DNA from 4 places in the Sphingomonas olei genome. Region 4 is predicted to be linked to each of the others. Evidence: predicted binding sites of a transcription regulator. Region 4 holds the regulator's gene; each other region holds the start of a gene.

What was found. Region 4 encodes LexA, which represses DNA repair genes until DNA is damaged. Its sites were predicted from a motif close to GTTCCNCNCTTGTTCT; they were not measured.
Region 1: a site for LexA is predicted at 1,346-1,361, ahead of ACH0BU_RS16390 (ImuA family protein). Genes of this name have one in related genera too.
Region 2: a site for LexA is predicted at 1,813-1,828, ahead of recA (recombinase RecA). Genes of this name have one in related genera too.
Region 3: a site for LexA is predicted at 2,100-2,115, ahead of ACH0BU_RS12950 (ribonucleoside-diphosphate reductase subunit alpha). Genes of this name have one in related genera too.

The regions. Positions count from the first base shown of each region.
Region 1 covers NZ_JBIQEU010000026.1:5,925-11,025, forward strand. Annotated here, with positions in the region: gene ACH0BU_RS16380 (SOS response-associated peptidase family protein) at 1-564, opposite strand, end outside; gene ACH0BU_RS16385 (SOS response-associated peptidase family protein) at 617-1,234, shown strand; gene ACH0BU_RS16390 (ImuA family protein) at 1,381-2,139, shown strand; gene ACH0BU_RS16395 (Y-family DNA polymerase) at 2,054-3,841, shown strand; gene ACH0BU_RS16400 (error-prone DNA polymerase) at 3,838-5,101, shown strand, end outside.
Region 2 covers NZ_JBIQEU010000001.1:172,077-177,177, forward strand. Annotated here, with positions in the region: gene ACH0BU_RS00900 (class I SAM-dependent methyltransferase) at 1-489, opposite strand, end outside; gene recA (recombinase RecA) at 665-1,738, opposite strand; gene ACH0BU_RS00910 (lytic transglycosylase domain-containing protein) at 1,891-3,687, opposite strand; gene ACH0BU_RS00915 (uracil-DNA glycosylase) at 3,687-4,427, opposite strand; gene ACH0BU_RS00920 (electron transfer flavoprotein-ubiquinone oxidoreductase) at 4,552-5,101, shown strand, end outside.
Region 3 covers NZ_JBIQEU010000012.1:37,327-42,427, forward strand. Annotated here, with positions in the region: gene ACH0BU_RS12945 (EAL domain-containing protein) at 1-1,763, shown strand, start outside; gene ACH0BU_RS12950 (ribonucleoside-diphosphate reductase subunit alpha) at 2,220-4,091, shown strand; gene bsh (choloylglycine hydrolase) at 4,303-5,101, shown strand, end outside.
Region 4 covers NZ_JBIQEU010000003.1:5,184-10,284, reverse strand. Annotated here, with positions in the region: gene trpD (anthranilate phosphoribosyltransferase) at 1-757, shown strand, start outside; gene trpC (indole-3-glycerol phosphate synthase TrpC) at 778-1,581, shown strand; gene moaC (cyclic pyranopterin monophosphate synthase MoaC) at 1,578-2,045, shown strand; gene ACH0BU_RS04510 (molybdopterin molybdotransferase MoeA) at 2,112-3,296, shown strand; gene lexA (transcriptional repressor LexA) at 3,352-4,014, shown strand; gene ACH0BU_RS04500 (ComEC/Rec2 family competence protein) at 4,005-5,101, opposite strand, start outside.

The DNA.
Region 1 (5,101 bases), on a different contig from region 4:
TTCCCGCGAAGAACAGGCGAGAGAGACAGCCGAGGGCCTCGGCGTCAGAGCGCGAGCGTCCGCTGGGACGCACCCGGCCCGAGCTCTTCGATGATGAACGTCCGCGCCGGCGGAGTGTCGAGCAGGTCGCCCTCCGGAATGCCATGGTCGAGCCATTTGCATGACCTGCCGGCGATGGATGATCGCGCCGTGCCGTTCCTGATAGCGCGCCACCTCACGGTTCGCGGCGACCGTCACGACGCGGTAGCACAGTGGCCAGTCGCCAATCGCGGCCTCCCACACCGCGGCGAGATAGAAGTGATTGCCGCCATCGAGCATCACGCGATAGCGCTTCTGTCCGACCGCCATATGGAATTCGCTCGCCGGGACCAGGCAGCGGTGGCTCGGAAACGTCCGGCCTTCCGAACGTACGAAGCGATATGTCTCGCCGTCGCTGAAGCGGGGATTGGACCCCCATACCGCTTCGACCATCTCGATTTCGCTGGCATCGTCGGGATTTCGCCGGATGATGGCGCGCCGGGTGCCGATCGGAGCGTTCGGATCGAAGGGGGTGGGCGAGTCCATCCCAAGAACACAATAGGAACTTGGTCGAGTCGCAAGAAAGGCTGCAGCTAACGTGTGCAACGACTATCGTCTTGAGACCGACATTGCCTCGATCGTCGAGGACTTCTCCGACCTCAAGATCAAGATCAAAGTCCCCGAGGGCACGCCGAACGTCGCTGCGCGCGAGGACATCAAGATCACCGAAGTCGCGCCGATTGTCCGCACGATCGACGGGGATCGTGGCGCGGGTGAGCTGGTCAACCGGCGATGGAGCTGGCCCAGCCCGACCGGGAAACCGGTCTACAACTTCATCTCCGAGAATCGCGAGTTCTCGTCCGGTCGGTGCCTGATACTGGCGGACGGCTTCTATGAGTTCACGGACCCGTTGCCAGGGCAGAAGCGCAAGACCAAATGGCTGTTCACGCTCAAGGATCACGACTGGTTCTGCATTGCGGGCATCTGGCGGGCAGACCCAAAGGTCGGTGAAGCGTTCACGATGCTGACGATGGCGCCCGGCGAGGATGTCGCACCCTATCATCACCGTCAGGTCATCCCTCTGACGCGTCATCGATGGGCCGACTGGCTCGACCCCGCAGTACCGGCGCACGAAGTGCTTCGCGCTCTGCCCAAGGGCAGTTTGCCTGTTGTGCGCGTCTATCCGCCGGCCCCGGCACAGGCCGACTTGCTTTAGCGCTCTCTGGCGGTTCGCCTGTCCATTCGAGAGGGGGCGAGTTGGGAGGAGTGCTAGCGGTGCGGCATCGCGCCGCTACGATCAGCGTCTTGACCAGTCCCGGTGATTGTCGGAACATACGGGGAACATCCCGAGTCTAGACAATCATGCCTGCCGCCGCTTTCCCGATTTCCGACCTGACGCATCTGCGAGCGATCGCGACTCCTGTTGCCGACCACAGGACCATCCCCTTCAACCTTTCCGCCTTGGATCGGCGTTTGGCCGGGGGCGGGTTGCGGGCCGGGGCACTTCACGAGGTCGCCGCCCGGACGTGCTCACTAGCCGACGATGCGGCCGCAACGCTTTTCCTTGTCGGTATCGCTGCGCGGGAAGCCCGCCACGCCGGCGGGCCCGTTCTATGGGCGAGCTCCAGGGTTGATCTTTATGCCCCTGGGATCGCTCAGGCCGGCCTCGACGCGGCAGACGTGATCCACGCCCAACCCCGCGACGACGAGACCTTGTTGGCCGTCGTTGAAGACGCTGTTCGTGACGGCACCCCGTCAGCCATCGTTGCTGAAGCTGCCAAGGTGTCGATGGTGGCCACCCGCCGGCTCCAGCTCGTCGCCGCCGATGCCGACATTCCGGTGCTGCTGCTCCGGCGGCGTCGGCGTCGCGAGCAGGATCCGTTAGGGGAGTCATCGGCCGCCTGGACGCGCTGGCGCATCGCCAGCGCGCCATCCGAGCGTCTCTCGGTTCAGGGTGTAGGCCGGGCGCGCTGGTCGGTGGAGCTGGCACGGCAGCGCGGTGGCGAACAATTCTCCCTGATTGTGGAGGGCTGCGATGAGACGGGTTGTCTCGCTGTTCCTGCCGCACTTGGCCGTGGAACGGCTGAGGCGGATGGAACGGCCCGCTTCGCGGCCGCCTGACCGCGTTCCGCTCCAGCGTGGCGTTGACGACGATCCCGGCGCCTGCTCGGTCCCGCGGGGCGGCGGCTGGCGGCCGGGCGCGCGCTGGGCACGGACGAAGCAGGCGACGCGCGCAGAGGTAGAGCAGCAGATCGCAGCACTGCCGACCCACGCTCAACCTGCCATGCGCGAGCTTGGCCGGCGGTCGGAGGCGGCTGAGCACCCGTTCAAGCAACCGGCACGCGCGGCGCGCGCGACCTCGATCGGCATCGCGCCTTCCCGTGAGCATGCGCCGCTGGCGCTCGTCGCAAAGGTCGGCCGGCGAGAGGAAGTGGTCGCCGCCTGCGTCGGGTCCCAAGCGCTGGGGATCCACGTTGGGATGCCCGGGACCCATGCGCGTGCACTGGCGTCCGATCTCGACTTCCGGCCCCACGAGCCGGCGGCGGACCTGGCGCTGCTCGACCGGCTTGCATTGCTGGCGGTGCGGCGCTGGTCGCCCATTGCCGCGGCCACCCCGCCGGACGGGATCTGGCTCGACCTCAGCGGCTGCGATCACCTTCACGGCGGCGAGGAGCGGTTCTGCCGACGGCTTCTCGCCTTCTGCCGGCGTGCCGGCTTCACCGCGCGCGTTGCGCTCGCCGACACACCTGGCGCGGCGCATGCGCTGGCGCGCTTTGGCGCGCGCGACCTCACGATCGTCCCGCCTGGCGAGACAGTTCGCGAGCTGTCGCCGCTGCCGCCAGCCGCGTTGCGCCTAAGAGGCGCAGCGCTGAGCGCTGCGCGCCGGTTTGGTTTCGAGACCATCGCCGACCTGCTGCCGGTCGCGCGCGGGCCGCTCGCGCGCCGGCTGGGCCTGCCCGCGATCGCCCGGCTGGACCAGGCCCTTGGATCGATCGCCGAGCCGATCACTCCGCGCGAGGATGCCGTCGTCCCGATTGTCGAGCGCCGACTGCTCGAACCGGTTGGCACCGCCGAAGCGATCGCACAGGTCATGGACGACCTGCTCCGCGACCTGGCCGAGCAGCTGCAGGCGAGGGGACTCGGCGCCCGATCGCTGCGGCTCTGCGGGCTGCGCGTCGACGGCAGCGAGCAGGTCGTAGGTATCGGCACGTCGCGACCGACGCGCGAAGTGTCGCACCTCTTGCGACTGCTGAAGCTCCGGATTGAGCGGATCGATCCCGGGATGGGGCTCGAGCAGTTCTGGCTGGCCGCCCCCCATACCGAGCCGCTCGATGCGATCGCACTCGGCGCGGTCCTCGCAGGCGATACCCAGGTGCGGGACCCGGCGCGGCTCGTCGATGTCGTCGCGGGACGGATCGGTCCGGGCGCGGTGTTCCGGCTTGCCCCCGTTGAGAGCCATGTGCCGGAACGGGCTGTCACTCGTTCCGACCCCGTGGGCATGCCGGGGAGGTGGCCCGGCTGGCAACGCCCGGTCCGCCTGTTCACGCGGCCCGAGCCCCTTTGGGGCGTCATCGCGCTGCTTCCCGACCAGCCGCCTCGCCGCTTCGAGTGGCGGGGCAGGGCACATCGTGTGGTAGCCGGCGATGGTCCGGAGCGAATCCATGGCGAGTGGTGGCGCCGCGACGCGGAAGTCTGGGCCGTCCGCGACTATTACCGGGTCGAGGATGAGGAAGGCGGGCGCTTCTGGCTGTTCCGGCGGGGTGACGGGGTGGACGACGACACCGGCGATTTCAGCTGGTGGATCCACGGCGTGTTCGCATGAGCCCCTATGTCGAACTCCAGGTGCTGACCCACTTCTCCCTCCTTCGGGGCGCGTCTTCCCCTGACGAGCTGTTCTCGGCCGCGGCGCTGCTCGGCTACCCCGCACTAGGCGTCGGAGACATCGGTACCGTGGCGGGTGTCGTGCGTGCCTGGGAGGCGCAGAAGGTGACGGCTGTGCGCTCGATCGCAGGGGCCCGCGTCGACCTTTCCTGCGGGCGGCGCCTGATCCTCTACCCGACCGATCGTCGCGCTTGGTCGCGGCTGACACGGCTGCTTACTGTCGGGAAGAAGCGGGCGGGGAAAGGCAGCTGCCTCCTTCACTGGCACGACCTCCCACCCTGGTCTGAAGGAATTATCGCCATCCTGCTGCCTCACGAGGCTGACGAGGACAACCTGGCGGCACTGGGCGACCTCAGACGGGTCTATGGCCGACGCGGCTTCATGGCTCTGTTCCAGCGCCGCCGTCCCGACGATGCCGTCCGCATCGATGCCTTGGCACGCCAGGCGGGTGGGGCCGGCGTGCGGTCGGTCGTCACCGGCGATGTGCTTTACCATGCACCCGAAGCGCGGCTGCTCCAGGATGTGGTCACCGCCGTGCGCGAGAAGTGTACCGTCGACGAGCTGGGCTTCCGGCGCGAGGTCAATGCCGACCGCGCGCTGAAGTCACCAGAGGAGATGGTCCGGCGTTTCCGCGCCTACCCGGACGCGCTACGCGCCAGCGTTGATATCGCGGAGGCCTGCACCTTCGACCTTGGCGAACTCGCTTACCAGTACCCGCACGAGCGCGTGATCGACGGCTTGAACGCGCAGCAGGCGCTGAAGCAGCTGGCAGGAAACGCGGCCGAGCAGATGTTCAACGGCGCGATCCCGCAGGCCTATCGTAACCAGATCGGCCACGAGCTGCGATTGATCGGCGAGCTCGGCTATGCGCCCTATTTTCTAACCGTCCACTCGATCGTGCGCGAGGCGCGACGGCGCGGCATCCTCTGTCAGGGGCGGGGGTCGGCCGCGAATAGCTGCGTCTGCTTCGTGCTGGGGATCACCAGCATCGATCCGATCAAGCACGAGCTGCTGTTCGAGCGGTTCGTCTCGGGCGAGCGCCGCGAACCACCCGACATCGACGTCGATTTCGAGCACGAGCGGCGGGAGGAGATCATCCAATGGATCTACGAGACCTACGGCCGTGACCGGTCCGCGCTGACCGCGGTCGTCACCCGCTACCGAGCCCGCGGTGCCGTCCGAGACGTCGGCAAGGCGATGG
Region 2 (5,101 bases), on a different contig from region 4:
GGCGATCGTCTCGCTGGCCCAGGGGTTTTCGGCGGGGGCGCGGAAGCAGGAGAAGACCAGGGGTGCGCCGGGGCGCAGCGCGGCGGCGATGCCGCGGAAGGCAACGGCGGGATCATCGAAGAACATGACGCCGTGGCGCGAGAAAGCGAGGTCGAACGGCCCCTCCCCTGCCAGCGCATCGGGAACGGCGCCGCAGACGAAGCGGGCGTTAGACAGCCCGGCGCTGACGGCGCGATCCTGCGCGACGGCGACGAGCGGCGCGGACAGGTCGACGCCGAGGATCGAGAGCGATGGGCGGGCGGCGGCGAGCGCCAGGCTGGTGGCGCCGGCGCCGCAGCCGAGATCGGCCGCCTTCCCCTGTTCAGGCGCGAGGGCGAGGATTGCCGCGTCGAGCGCGCGGGCCAGATCGGCGAAGCTGCGGTCGGTGCGCTGCCATTCCGCGGCCCAGACGTCGCCGACGCGGGTTTGCCAGAGCGGGGCGGTGGTCATCGCAGCATCCTTTTACCGTGGAGGCCCTGAATGCCCGTCGCGCAGGGTCCCGGATAGAGGGCACGCCGCCGTTCCCGGCCGGTCGCAGCAGCAGGAGGCAGCGGCAACGAAAAAGGGCCGGCACCTTTCGGCGGCCGGCCCCTTTTCAGAAGAGCAGGATGGAGCGAACGGCGCCTCAGGCGTCGTCTTCCTCCGACGGACCGGCCATCAGCTCCTCGCCCAGACCGTCCTGGCGGGCGCGGATCTGGCGTTCGAGACGCTCGGCCACTTCGGAATTGTCGCGCAGATACCCCTTGGAGTTCTCGCGCCCCTGACCGATGCGGATCGAATCGTAGCTGAACCAGGAACCCGACTTTTCGACGAGGCCGGCCTTCACGCCGAGGTCGATGATCTCGCCCAGCTTCGAGATGCCCTCACCGAACATGATGTCGAATTCGACCTGCTTGAACGGCGGCGCGACCTTGTTCTTCACCACCTTCACGCGGGTCTGGTTGCCGGTCGCCTCGTCGCGATCCTTGACCGAGCCGATGCGGCGCACGTCGAGGCGCACCGAGGCGTAGAACTTCAACGCATTGCCGCCGGTCGTCGTTTCGGGCGAGCCGTACATCACGCCGATCTTCATGCGGATCTGGTTGATGAAGATGACGAGGCAGTTGGAGCGATTGATCGTGCCGGTCAGCTTGCGCAGCGCCTGGCTCATCAGGCGGGCCTGGAGGCCGACGTGGCTGTCGCCCATCTCACCCTCGATCTCGGCGCGCGGCACGAGGGCGGCGACCGAGTCGACCACCAGCACGTCGATCGCGTTCGAGCGGACCAGCGTGTCGACGATCTCAAGCGCCTGCTCCCCCGTATCGGGCTGCGAGACGATCAGTTCGTCGATGTTGACGCCGAGCTTCTTAGCGTAGGCCGGGTCGAGCGCGTGCTCCGCGTCGACGAAGGCGGCCATGCCGCCCGCCTTCTGGGTTTCGGCGATGGCGTGGAGCGCGAGCGTCGTCTTGCCCGAGGATTCCGGGCCGAAGATCTCGACGATACGGCCCTTGGGCAAGCCACCGACGCCGAGCGCGATGTCGAGACCCAGGCTGCCGGTCGACACCGTTTCGACCTTCATCGCCTCCTTCTGGCCCAGCTTCATCGCCGAGCCCTTCCCGAAGGCGCGGTCAATCTGCGCAAGGGCGGCGTCGAGCGCCTTCTGACGATCCGAGTTCGCGCTAGCCATGTTGTTTGGGATCACCTTGAGATTGGCGGCCATGAGGAGGTCTCTCGCTAGATCAAGCGCGCGAACCGTTCAACGCACGATCGCAGTCGTATCGACTTTGTTCCGAAAGAACAATAGTGGAACGCGAGATTTCCAACACGCCGCCACCGACGCCCCGATCGAGGCGCCGGCAGCATGGCGAAGGCTTATTGCAGGCTGGTGCCGGCGCTGCCCGGGGCCGGCGCAACCGCGGCATTGACAGCGACGGTATTGGTCGACGGCCGGGCCGCGATCCGCACCGCAGGTTCACCCTTCATGCCGGGGAAGCGCGGCCACATGCCCTGCGCGAGCGCGGCGCGGCTGACCGATTTGTCACGGCCGGTCTGCCCCTCGTACATCCAGTAGTTGCGCAGCACGGTGACGACATAGCCGCGCGTTTCCCAATACGGGATGCTTTCGATGTAGAGCAGCGGGTCACCGTTATCGCGCACCAGCGAGTTCCATTCGCCGACCGGGCGCGGGCCGGCGTTATAGGCGGCGATCACCTTTGGCAGCAGGCCCTGCGTCAGCCCCATGTCGCGCAGTCGCTCCAGATGGCGCTGGCCGATGTCGATATTGGTCGAGGGGCGGGTCAGCGCGGCCTTGTCCACCTGAACCCCGCGTTCGCGCATGTAATCGGTCGCGGCGGCGGGCATGATCTGCATCAGGCCATAGGCGCCGGCGGGCGACACCACCTTGTTGCGGAAACCCGATTCCTGGAGCGTGTGAGCATAGACCAGCGCCTTATCGACACGCCAGCCGGTGTCGGGCGTCCAGTTCGGCGTCGGGTAGCGCGTGTCGGCGGTGGCGACGAAGCCTTCCGGGCAATTGTGCGCGAGCCACACGACGCTGGCGGGCAGGTTCATCTGCTCGGTCACGCGGACCAGGCTGGCGAATTCCGCCTTGGGGCCGATCTTCGCCTGCTGGCGGATCACCTGGTCGGCGGCGCTGTCCTCGCCAATCTCGATCAGCGCGGCGGCGACGCGGATGTTGGGGCGGCGTTCCAGATTGGCCCAGTCGCTGGTCACCTTCTGCGGCTTGAAGGCGGCAGTCTGCATGCCGAGCGACTGCCGCGCGATCTGGCCGTAGAAGGTCTCGCTATATTGGGCGGCGTTCTTCAGCCGGCCCTCGACCCGGTCGGGGCGGCCGCACATCATGTCGGCGCGGCTGGCCCAATAGAGGCCGGCGGCGCGCATGTCGGTATCGCCTGCGCGGGCGGAGACTGCCTCGAACCCCTCACCGGCAGCGGCGCAATCATTCTGGCGCCAGGCGGCGAGCGCGGACGTCCAGCGTGCATGGGTGGCCCAGTCGCCCTGCCCGCGCGCAGCCTTTTCGCCGAGGCGGCGGGCATCGCCATCGAGCCCCTGGAGGAAATAGATCCAGGCGACTCGCGACTGCCATTCGGTCTGCGCCTCCGGCGTCAGGCCACTGGTCGAATCAAGCAGCGATTCCGCCGCGCGGCCCATGTCCGCCTTCACATAAGGCTGCATCTTGTTGGCGAGATCGGCGGCGATCGCATCGCTGCGCGTGGCACGGGCGCGCACGCGGGTGGGCGCGCCGTCCTGCCAGATGAGCCGCTGCGCCACCGGCAGCGGCGGCAGGTCAGCGGCGCCGCGCGCACGGGCAAGGCGGGCGAGCGATTCGGCCTGGGGCAGTTCGGGCGCCTCGGTCAGCAGGCGGACCAGCGGCTCAAGCTCCACGCGGGGCGAGCCCTTGGCGGTGTAAAGTTCGGCGCGGGCGTAGCTGTGCAGCGGGCCGGGGGCCATGCCGTCGAGCGCAAGCTGCGCGTCCTGCCAGCGGCTTTCGCGAATGGCCGCGAACACCGCGCGATACTGGCTGCGCTGCTCCGGCGAGAGCTGCGGCGGAATGACGGGTTTTCCGGGCGCCTCCTGACGCGCCGGTTCAGCCGCGACCATCGTTGGCGCAAGCGCCACGGCCGAGACGGCCGCAAGCAGCATCCGCATCACTCAAGTCCCCTTTTCAGCAATTGCAGATCCCTCCACGCGTCGGCCTTGAGCGCGGGCCGCTCCAACAGCATGCGCGGATGGAAGCTCGCGACGACCTCCGTCGTTTGTGAGACTCTATGGTTAAGTGCATGTAAACGCCCACGGGCTTCCATGACGTTCGCCGCCAGGATGGCACGGCTCGCCGCATCGCCCATCACCAGAAGCCGCTTCGGACCGGCCAGCGCGACGTGATGCCGCGCGATCTCGCCCAGCCGCTGTTCAAGATCGCGCGGCATCCGTCCCGCCGCCGGACGGGCGGCGCAGACGCTGGCGAGGTGCACATCGTCACGCGAGCGGCCGATCGCGGCGAGCATCCGGTCGAACAGCCGCCCGGCCATGCCGCCGAGCAGCGAATCGGCCGAGTCACGCTCCGGACAGTCGATCAGGATCATGAGGTCGGCGGTCGCCGGGCCGGTGGCGGTGACCAGCGGCACGCCCCATCCCGCCTCCGGCGCGGCGGTGCCGATGCGCCAGGCGAGCAGTTCCTCCAGCGTCGCCGGCAATGTCGCCGTGACGGGGGGATCGAGCGGCGCACCGCGTGGCTGTGCCGGTGGCGATGACGCTAGGGCAACCGGCTCTTCGCCGCCCAGCCAGTCGAACGGATCGTCGCCGACGAGCATGTCGACGCCCGCGTCCTGCCACCATTCGAGGACGCTTGCCGCGGCCAATCGCCAATTCGTGTTCTGATCTGCCCCCATAAGCCGCTTCATAGCGTTACGGTTGACGTAGCGGTCAATTCGCTCGACAGCCGATGGGGACAAGACGTTGCCGGCGCGCGCCCGATCGCTCGCTTACGATCGGGGCCGGCCAATGGAGAGAATGATGAGCGAACGCGAGTCGATGCCTTATGACGTGGTGATCGTGGGTGCGGGGCCGGCCGGCCTCAGCGCGGCGATCCGCCTGAAACAGCTCGCCGCCGAGAAGGAAGCCGACCTGTCCGTCTGCGTGCTCGAAAAGGGCAGCGAAGTGGGCGCGCATATCCTGTCGGGCGCGGTGATCGATCCCCGCAGCCTGGACGAGCTGCTGCCCAATTGGCGCGAGGACGGGTGCCCGCTGGCCGAAGTGCCGGTGACGCAGAACATCCACTGGGTGCTGAGCAAGCAGGGCAAGTTCAACCTGCCCCACCTGATGACCCCGCCGTTCATGCACAACAAGGGCACCTATACCGGGAGCCTGGGCAATCTGTGCCGCTGGCTGGCCGGCAAGGCCGAGGAACTGGGCGTCGAGATCTTCCCGGGCTTCGCCGCGGCCGAGATCCTGTTCAACGAGGACGGCAGCGTGAAGGGCGTCGCGACCGGCGACATGGGCGTGGCGCGCGACGGCACGCGCAAGCCCGATTACCAGCCGGGGCTGGAGCTGCACGCCAAATACA
Region 3 (5,101 bases), on a different contig from region 4:
CCAGTTTCTCCGATTATTCGGTGCGCCCCGCGTTCGAGGCGGGCGGCGACCGATGGTGGTCGATCTCCGGCCGGCCGCTGCTGGACGATCTTGGCCGATTCCACGGCTTCATCGGCTTCGGCTCCGACCTCACCGAAAAGCGTCGTGCCGATGCGGAGATCACGCGGCTGGCACTGTTCGACAGCCTGACCGGCCTCGCCAATCGCCAGCGGATGCGCCTGTCGCTCGATCAGACGCTGGCGCCAGTCACGGGCGCACGCAGCACCAACGCGCTGCTGCTGCTCGACCTCGACCGGTTCAAGGCGGTGAACGACACGCTCGGCCACCAGATGGGCGACGAACTGCTGAAACAGGTCGCCCATCGGCTGCAGCAGAGCGTCGGCGACGCGGGCCTCGTCGGGCGCCTGGGCGGCGACGAGTTTCAGGTCGTCCTGCCGCGCGAGGGCAATCGCGAACGTCTGGGCGCGCTGGCGCAGCAGATCATCGCCGCCTTGTCGCAGCCCTATTTCCTGGGCGGCTCGTCAGTGTCGATCGGCTGTTCGATCGGCATCGCCATCGCACCCGAACATGGCAATGACAGCGAGACGTTGATCCGCAATGCCGACCTCGCGCTCTACGCCGCCAAGGCGGACGGCCGCGGCGTTTCACGCTTCTTCCGCGAGGAGATGCTGGCCGGCGCGCAGAACCGCAAGCGGCTGGAGGACGACCTTCGCCAGGCGCTCGCCAACGACGAATTCCACCTTGTCTATCAGCCCGTCGTTTCGACCAGCAGCGAGCGCGTGGTCGGCTATGAAGCGCTGCTGCGTTGGGTGCATCCGATCCGCGGCGCGGTCAGCCCGGCCGACTTCATCCCGATCGCGGAGGAATGCGGGATGATTGAGGCGATCGGCGAGTGGGTCCTGCGCACCGCCTGCGCGGAAGCGGCGCAATGGCCCGACCCGGTCCGCATCGCCGTCAACGTCTCGGCGATCCAGTTCGCCAATCCCGCGCTGCCGGCGATCGTCACCAGCGCGATTGCCTCCGCCGGTCTCGCCGCCAGCCGACTGGAGCTGGAAATCACCGAAAGCGTCTTCCTGACCGACGATTCCTCCTCCAGCCACATGTTCCGGGCGCTGAAGGGGATCGGGGTTCGCCTGGCGCTCGACGATTTCGGCACCGGCTATTCCTCGCTCGGCTATCTGAAGAAGGCGCCATTCGACAAGATCAAGATCGACCAGAGCTTCGTGCGCGGTGCGATCCAGGCCGGTAACCGCAACGCGGCGATCATCCGCGCGATCGTGACGCTGGCAGAGACGCTGGGGATGGAAACCACCGCCGAGGGCGTCGAGCAGCAGGACGAGATCGCGCTGATCCGAGACCTTGGCTGCAGCCACATCCAGGGCTTCGTCTATGGCCGCCCCGGCCGCGCCGCTGAGATGCTGGCGCTGTTCCGCGAACAGGACGGCGCGGCGCTTGCGGTGGGCCACCGCGTCAGCCGCGCCGCGCGGTCCACCGTGCTGCGATCGGCGCGGCTCGAGGTCGGCGGCGACACCGGCGAGGTGCGGATCCGCAACCTGTCGGCGACCGGGGTGATGATCGACGGCGTCGACTTCCCGGAAGAGGCGGTCGGCGCCGAGGTGCGCATCGAACTGGTCGAGGAGGAGATGTTCCCCGCCGTGATCCGCTGGGTCGACGAGGGCCGCGCCGGGTTGGAATTCACCCGCCATTTCGACATGGAACGCCTGTCGCCGGCGCAGCCGCGCACGCTGCGCAAGGCGGGCTGAGCGCCGCAGTTCTGCGCTGGTCAGGAGCGCGAGCGGCGCGTTAGACCCGCCCCGGCCGCATGTCCGGCGCCGCGCCACAAGCCCGGGAAAATTTTTCCCTCGCGACCTTCAGCCTTGCAATTCGCGAACCCCGCGGAAGTCCACGCGTCGCCGCATGGCGAGGCGACGGAGCGGCACTCAAATGGCCGCTTCGAGACCACCTTCCCCCTTGCCTCTTCGCGCGCTCTGCCACAATCTGTGGGGGTAGACTGCTACGGCGGGCGCTAGTGCTGGTAGAACAGATAGCGGCCGCTCTGCCGCTGAAGGGAACGGACATGCGGGCGAGGCACCCACATTGATCCCTTTTTGTTCTTAGTGAAGCGCGTTCGGGTGTAGCATGATGGCTCGCCTCCGATTCGGACGAGCTCAACTGGGGGAACGGCGGCGATGGATTTTAGAGACGCGAACGAGGCGAACATGGCAACCGACACCTTAGTAGCAAGTGCCGAGGGCACGGGCGCAGCGGAAGCGAGCGCGACCAAGGGTGCGTTGCGCAAGCCGTACCCGATCGAGGTCGATCATTCGCGCGATGCGCTGTTGACCGATTTCGGCAAGGACACGCTGCAGGATCGCTACCTGTTGCCGGGCGAATCCTATCAGGATCTCTTCGTGCGCGTCGCGAGCGCCTACGCCGATGATGCCGCGCATGCGCAGCGCATCTACGATTACATCAGCCGCCTGTGGTTCATGCCGGCGACGCCGGTGCTGTCGAACGGCGGCACCGGGCGCGGGCTGCCGATCAGCTGCTACCTCAATTCCGTGCCCGACAGCCTGAACGGCATCGTCGACACCTGGAACGAGAATGTCTGGCTCGCGTCGCGAGGCGGCGGCATCGGCACCTATTGGGGCAATGTGCGCGGCATCGGTGAGCCGGTCGGCCTCAACGGCAAGACCAGCGGCATCATCCCCTTCGTGCGCGTGATGGACAGCCTGACGCTGGCGATCAGCCAGGGTTCGCTGCGCCGCGGCTCGGCCGCCTGCTATCTCGACGTGTCGCACCCGGAGATCGAGGAGTTCCTCGAGATCCGTAAGCCCTCGGGCGATTTCAACCGCAAGGCGCTGAACCTGCACCACGGCGTGCTGATCCCCGACGCGTTCATGGAAGCGGTGCGCGACGGCGGCGAATGGGAGCTGAAGTCCCCCAAGGATGGCACCGTCCGCGGCAAGGTCGATGCGCGCAGCCTGTTCCAGAAGCTGGTCGAGACTCGCTTGGCGACCGGCGAGCCGTACATCGTGTTCGCCGATCACGTGAACAAGAACATGCCCAAGCATCACCGCGACCTGGGCCTGAAGGTCTCCACCTCGAACCTGTGCAGCGAGATCACGCTGCCGACGGGCCGCGACCATCTCGGCAATGATCGCACCGCGGTCTGCTGCCTCTCCTCGCTCAACCTGGAGACGTGGGACCAGTGGAAGGACGACAAGCAGTTCATCGAGGACGTGATGCGCTTCCTCGACAATGTGCTGCAGGATTATATCGACCGGCATGAGCCGGGCATGGAGCGTGCGGCTTACTCCGCGGCGCGTGAGCGCTCGGTCGGCCTCGGCGTCATGGGCTTCCACTCCTTCCTCCAGGCACGCGGCCTGCCGATGGAAGGCGCGATGGCGAAGAGCTGGAACCTGCGCATCTTCAAGCACATCAATGCGCAGGTGAACCAGGCATCGATGACGCTGGCGGCCGAGCGTGGCCCCTGCCCCGATGCGGCCGACATGGGCGTGATGGAGCGGTTCAGCTGCAAGATGGCGATCGCGCCGACCGCGTCGATCTCGATCATCTGCGGTGGCACGTCCGCCTGCATCGAGCCGATCCCGGCCAACATCTACACCCACAAGACGCTGTCCGGCAGCTTCGCGGTGAAGAACCCGTATCTGGAGAAGCTGCTCAACGAGAAGAGCAAGAACGCGGACAGCGTCTGGAACTCGATCCTCGAGCATGGCGGCAGCGTGCAGCACCTCGACTTCCTCAGCCAGGAAGAGAAGGATTGCTTCAAGACCAGCTTCGAGATCGACCAGCGCTGGCTGCTGGAACTGGCGGGCGATCGTTCGCCCTATATCGACCAGGCCCAGTCGCTAAACCTGTTCATCCCGGCGGACGTCGAGAAGTGGGATCTGCTGATGCTTCACTTCCGCGCGTGGGAACTGGGCATCAAGTCGCTCTATTATCTGCGCTCCAAGAGCGTGCAGCGCGCCGGCTTTGCTGGCGGCGTGGAGGCCGACAACACGATCGAGAAGCCCAAGTTCGATCTGGGCGAAACGACCGATTATGACGAGTGCCTCGCCTGTCAATGAGGCGCTGCTCAAAAGCACGACCATGAACGGGGGCAGCCGGGCGACATGCTTTGGCTGCCCCTTCGCTATTGGCAAACGGAGACTAACCGGGACCGCACGCTGCGTACTTTCCCGAAGATAGACATTGCCCTGTGCGGGACCGAAGCAGTCACCGTCCCCTCCCGCGGCGCATCATCGCGCACTGTCGGCAAGTGCGGGACGGAGAACGGCAATGTGCACCGGACTGAGCTTCACCACCAAGGATCATTATTTCGGGCGCAATCTCGATTACGAAATGTCGTATGGCGAAGCCGTCACTTTCACGCCGCGCAACTTCCCGATCGCGCTTCGCAAGCTGCCACCGATCGAGGCGCATCACGCAATCATCGGCATGGCCACCGTCGCGAACAACTACCCGCTCTATTACGACGGCACCAACGAGAAGGGCCTCAGCATGGCCGGACTCGCGTTCAGCGGGAACGCCGCCTATCTGCCCGCGGCCGCCGGCAAGACGAACGTCACCTCGTTTGAATTCGTCCTCTGGGTGCTGGCCCAATTCGAAACGGTGGCCGAGGTTGAGGCCGCGCTTCCATCGGTAAACCTGTTCGATGAGGCGTTCAGCGAGGGGATGCCCACCTCCCCCCTGCACTGGATCATCGCCGATCGGGACCGCTCCATCACCGTCGAGCCGCTGCGTGACGGGCTCAAGGTCTATGACAATCCCGTCGGCGTGCTGACCAACAACCCCACCTTCGACATGCAATTGTTCAACCTGAACAATTACATGCACCTGTCGCGTTATCCGCCGACCAACAATTTCTCCAGCGCGATCACCTTCGACATCTACAGCCGCGGCATGGGTGCGCTTGGGCTGCCGGGTGACCTGTCCTCCCCCTCCCGCTTCGTGAAGGCGACCTTCACCAAGATGAACTCGGTCTGCGGAGACTCGGAATCAGAATCCATCAGCCAATTCTTCCAGATTCTGGGATCGGTCGCGCAACAACGCGGGTGTGCCAATGTCGGCGACGAAA
Region 4 (5,101 bases):
CACCGGCGGTGACGGACACCATACGTTGAACGTCTCGACCGCGGTGAGCCTGGTCGTGGCGGCGTGCGGGGTGCCGGTGGCCAAGCACGGCAACCGCGCCGCATCGTCCAAGGCCGGCGCCGCCGACACGCTGGAAGCACTCGGCCTGGACATGGAGCGTGCCGGGATGCTGGCGGAGGAGACGCTGAACGAACTCGGCATCTGCTTCCTGTTTGCGGCCAATCACCACCCGGCAATGAAGCGGATCACGCCGATCCGCCGTCGCATCGGCAAGCGCACGATCTTCAACCTGATGGGGCCGCTGGCCAATCCGGCGCATGTCACGCGCCAGCTGATCGGCATCGCGCGGCCGGATTATGCGCCGGTGTACGCCGAGGCGCTGGAGCAACTGGGCACCGAGGCGGCGATCGTCGTGTCGGGCGAGGAAGGGCTGGACGAAGTATCGGGCGCGGGGCCGACGGTGGCGGTCGCGATCGGTGACGTGTTGCTGGGCAAGCGGATCGTGCCGGAGGATGCCGGGGTGCGCCGCCACCCGATCGAGGCGATCCGCGGCGGTGACCCGGCGCATAACGGCTATGCCCTGCGCCGGCTGCTGAAAGGGGAGCACGGGGCCTATCGCGATGCCGTGCTGATCAACGCCGCGGTGGCGCTGGCGCTGACCGGCGAGACGCTGACGAATGGCGCCGCCCGCGCGGCCGAGGCGCTGGACAGCGGGGAGGCCAACGACCTGCTCGACCGCTGGATTGCCTGGGCATGAGCGGCGCGAAGGGGAGCAGCATGACGATTCTCGACCGGATCCTGGCAACCAAGCAGGACGAAGTGGCGACGCGTCGACGTGATCGGTCGATCTCGGCGCTTGATCGTGAGGCGCGCAACCGGACGCCGCCGCGTGGCTTCAAGGCGGCGCTGGACCGGGTGGCGAGCGGCGGTGCTGGCAATGCGCTGCCGCGCTACGGCCTGATTGCCGAGATCAAGAAGGCCAGCCCCTCCAAGGGCCTGATCCGACCCGACTTCGATCCCCCGGCGCATGCACGCGCCTATGCCGAAGGCGGCGCGACGTGCCTGTCGGTGCTGACCGACCAGGACTATTTCCAGGGGCACGAGGATTATCTGATCGCCGCGCGCAATGCGTGCGACCTGCCGGTGATCCGCAAGGACTTCATGGTCGACCCGTGGCAGGTGGCCGAAGCGCGGGCGATCGGCGCCGACGCGATCCTGGTCATCATGTCCGCGCTCGACGATGCCGCCGCTGCCGAGATCGAGGCGGCCGCGATCGAACGGGGCATGGACGTTCTGGTCGAGGTGCATGACGCGGAGGAACTGGAACGCGCCCTGAAGCTGCAATCGCGGCTGATCGGCGTGAACAACCGCAACCTGCGCGACTTCTCCGTCAGTTTCGAACGAACGTACGAGCTGGTCGGCAGCGCGCCCAGCGATTGCACCTTTGTCGCCGAAAGCGGCCTCAACACGCGAGCCGACCTGGATGCGATGGCCGAGCACGGCGTGCGCTGCTTCCTGATCGGCGAATCCCTGATGCGGCAGGCCGATGTGGCGGCGGCCACGCGCGCGCTGGTGCAATGAGCCGCCTGACCCATCTCGACGAGCAGGGCGCCGCCCGGATGGTGGACGTCGGCGGCAAGACCGAAACCGCGCGCGAGGCGGTGGCGGGGGGCAGGATCACGATGTCGGCCGAGGCACGCGACGCGATTGCCGCCGGCGCAGTGGCAAAGGGCGATGTCCTGGCGGTCGCGCGGATCGCCGGGATCATGGCGGCAAAGCGCACCAGTGACCTCATCCCGCTATGCCATCCATTGCCGCTGTCGAAGGTGACGCTGGACCTGTCGATCGAGGACGACGGCGTCAGCGCGCAGGCCATCGTTGCCACCAGCGGCCGAACGGGCGTGGAGATGGAGGCGCTGACCGCCGTCTCCGCGGCGCTGCTGACCGTCTATGACATGGCCAAGGCGCTCGATAAGCGGATGACGATCGGCAACATCCGCCTGCTGAAGAAAACCGGCGGCAAGTCGGGCGATTTCGTCGCCTGACCCTCAGGGCCGCGCCGCGATTATTATGGGTGTTGCCGACAGCATGAATCTGTCACTCGCCGGATCATGAGCGAATTGCTTCCTGTCGCAGAGGCGCAGGCGCGCCTGTTGGCTGCGGCGCCCGCGCTGTCGACCGAAACGCTACCGCTGGCAGACGCGATCGGACGCTGGGCGGCGGTCCCGCTGATCGCGCGCCGTACCCAGCCCGAGCGCGACCTGTCGGCGATGGACGGCTATGCCGTGCGGTTCGGTGACCTGCCCGGACCGATGCGAGTGATCGGCGAGAGCGCCGCCGGACGGCCATTTGCAGGTGCCGTGAAGGCGGGCCAGGCGACACGGATTTTCACTGGCGCCGCCGTGCCCGAGGGCGCGGACACGGTGATGGTGCAGGAAGAGGCCCGTCGCGACGGCGATACTTTATGGCTCGATGGCGAAGGACCGGCACGCGAGGGCGCCAACATCCGGCGGCGTGGGCTCGATTTTGCGGACGGCGATACGCTGGTCGCGGCCGGCGAACGGCTGACGCCTGCGCGTCTGGCGGTGGCGGCCACCGGGGGGCTGGGCGACGTCACCGTCCGGCGCCGGGTTCGTGTGGCGATCGCCGCGACGGGCGATGAACTGGTCGAACCCGGACGGGCCGTCGAGCCCGGCCGACTACCGGAATCGAACCGCCTGCTGCTACGGGCGCTGCTCGCGGATCTTCCGGTGGAGATCATCGACCTCGGCATCCTCCCTGACCGGTTGGAACCGCTGACCGACACGTTCCGCCATGTGGCGGCCGACGTCCTCGTCACCACCGGTGGCGCCTCGGTTGGGGATCACGACCTGGTTCGTCCTGCGCTGCAGGCGGCGGGCGCCGCGATCGATTTCTGGCGCATCGCGCTTCGCCCCGGCAAGCCGCTGATGGCGGGGTGGCGCGGCGACATGGCCGTGCTGGGGCTACCGGGAAACCCCGTCTCCGCCTTTGTCACCGGCTTGCTGTTCGTGAAGCCGATGGTGGCGGCGCTTGCCGGGGCGGCGCAGCCCCTGCCGCAAACGACCACCGGCATCCTTGGCGAAGCGTTGCCAGCCAATGGCCCGCGCACTGATTATCTACGCGCAGAGTTGCGCGATGGACGGGCCTATGTTGCTACGATCCAGGACAGTTCCATGCTACGAACGTTGGCACGGGCAGGCTGCCTCGTCGTTCGTCAACCACATGCTCCTGCTGCGGCGATGGGCGACTCGGCAGAAATCCTCGTGATTGCTTGACGCGTCGGTTTACGTTCCTTAAAGGTTCCCAGTCTGTTCGCCGCGGAGATGATGCATGCTCACCAAAAAGCAGCACGAGTTGATCTGTTTCATCAATGATCGACTGGCCGAAACCGGCGTCTCCCCTTCGTTCGAAGAGATGAAGGATGCGCTGGACCTGAAATCGAAGTCCGGGGTCCACCGCCTCATTTCCGCGCTGGAAGAGCGCGGTTTTCTGCGTCGCTTGCCCAATCGCGCCCGCGCGCTGGAAGTGCTGAAGGTGCCTGATCGCCCGGAGAGCCGCGAGGCCGTCCGTTCATCCACGCCGGCGCCCGCACTGCCGGAACCGGCCAACGACGTGGTCGAGGTGCCTCTGCACGGGCGGATCGCGGCCGGCGCCCCGATCGAGGCGCTCGAAGGCTCCACCAGCCTTCCGGTGCCGGCGGCGCTTTTGGGCTCGGGCGAGCATTTCGCGCTTGAGGTTGCCGGTGACTCGATGGTCGAGGCGGGCATCCTCGACGGCGACTTCGCCTTGATCCGCAAGCAGGATGTGGCGCGCGACGGCGAGATCGTGGTCGCGCTGATCGAGGACAGCGAGGCGACGCTGAAATATTTTCGGCGCGAAGGCACGATGATCCGGCTCGACCCGGCAAATCGCTCCTACGATCCGCAGCGTTATGCGCCAGCGCAGGTGCGGGTGCAGGGCAAGCTGGCCGGGATTCTGCGGCGCTATTCCTGATTGGCCGGGCGCAGGCCCGCCGGCGGCGGGCTGAACGCTTTCTCCGGGCGAAACGTCGGTTGTTCATCCTTGCGCCAGCGATTCGTTGAGCGGCCCGAAAGGATTGGCATCCCGGCGAGCACCCAGGGGTGAGCATCGCCGGGGCGGATCACGGTATCGACGCGCCCGGTAGAGAGCGAAATCGCCACCCCGCCGGTTCGTGCGAGCATCTCACGATCGAGGCGCAGCCATCGCGGCGTACAGCGACGCGGCAGGCGGCGTTCGCTGACCACGATATCGGCATTGCGGCATGCCTGGGTCAGCGCGCCGGCGGGCACCAGATAGGCGCTGCGCGTCGCCAGCACGCGCCATACGCGGTCGCCGACGGGCAGATCGACGCGGCATAGATCGCGCGAACAGCGCGCCGCGCCCTGATCGGACAAGAGCACCGGTTCGGCGTCAGATCCGCCATTTTCCGCCAGCATGTCACGCGCATAACCGCCCGCCCGATCGCGCAGCAGCGCTACGCGCCCATCGGGCAGCCGCACGCCGAGATGCCGTCCGTCGCCGGTTACCAGAAGGTCGGGGGGTGGTGTCACCAGCGCCCAAAGCGCGCCGACCGCGACCGGGATCAAGCCGATCCGCCGCCAGCGCGTCCGCCAGAGCGCCAGCCACAGCCCGCCGCCGACCATCAACGCGAAGGCGCCCGCCGGCATCGCTGGCAGTGCCGCGACCGCCCCAGGCGCCGCCGCCGTCGTCCGGGCGATCCACAACAATAGCGATAACCCCTGCCCCGTCAGCCACCAGAAGGGCGCGCCGAGCCCCGTCGTATCGAACAGCAGCGCCAATGCCTCCAGCGGCATCACGACAAAGGTGGTCAGCGGGATGGCGACGATATTGGCCAGCGCGCCATAGATGCCGGCCTTGTGGAAGTGGAAGACGGCGATCGGCATCAACGCGACTTCGACGATCGCGCCGGTCAGCAGCAACGAGCCGCCATTGCGCAGGAGGCGGCGGCCCCATGATTCCTCGCGCGGCGCGAACCAGCGGCGGACCGCCGGATGCTCAGCCAGCGCGATGATCGCAGTGACGGCGGCGAAGGAGAGCT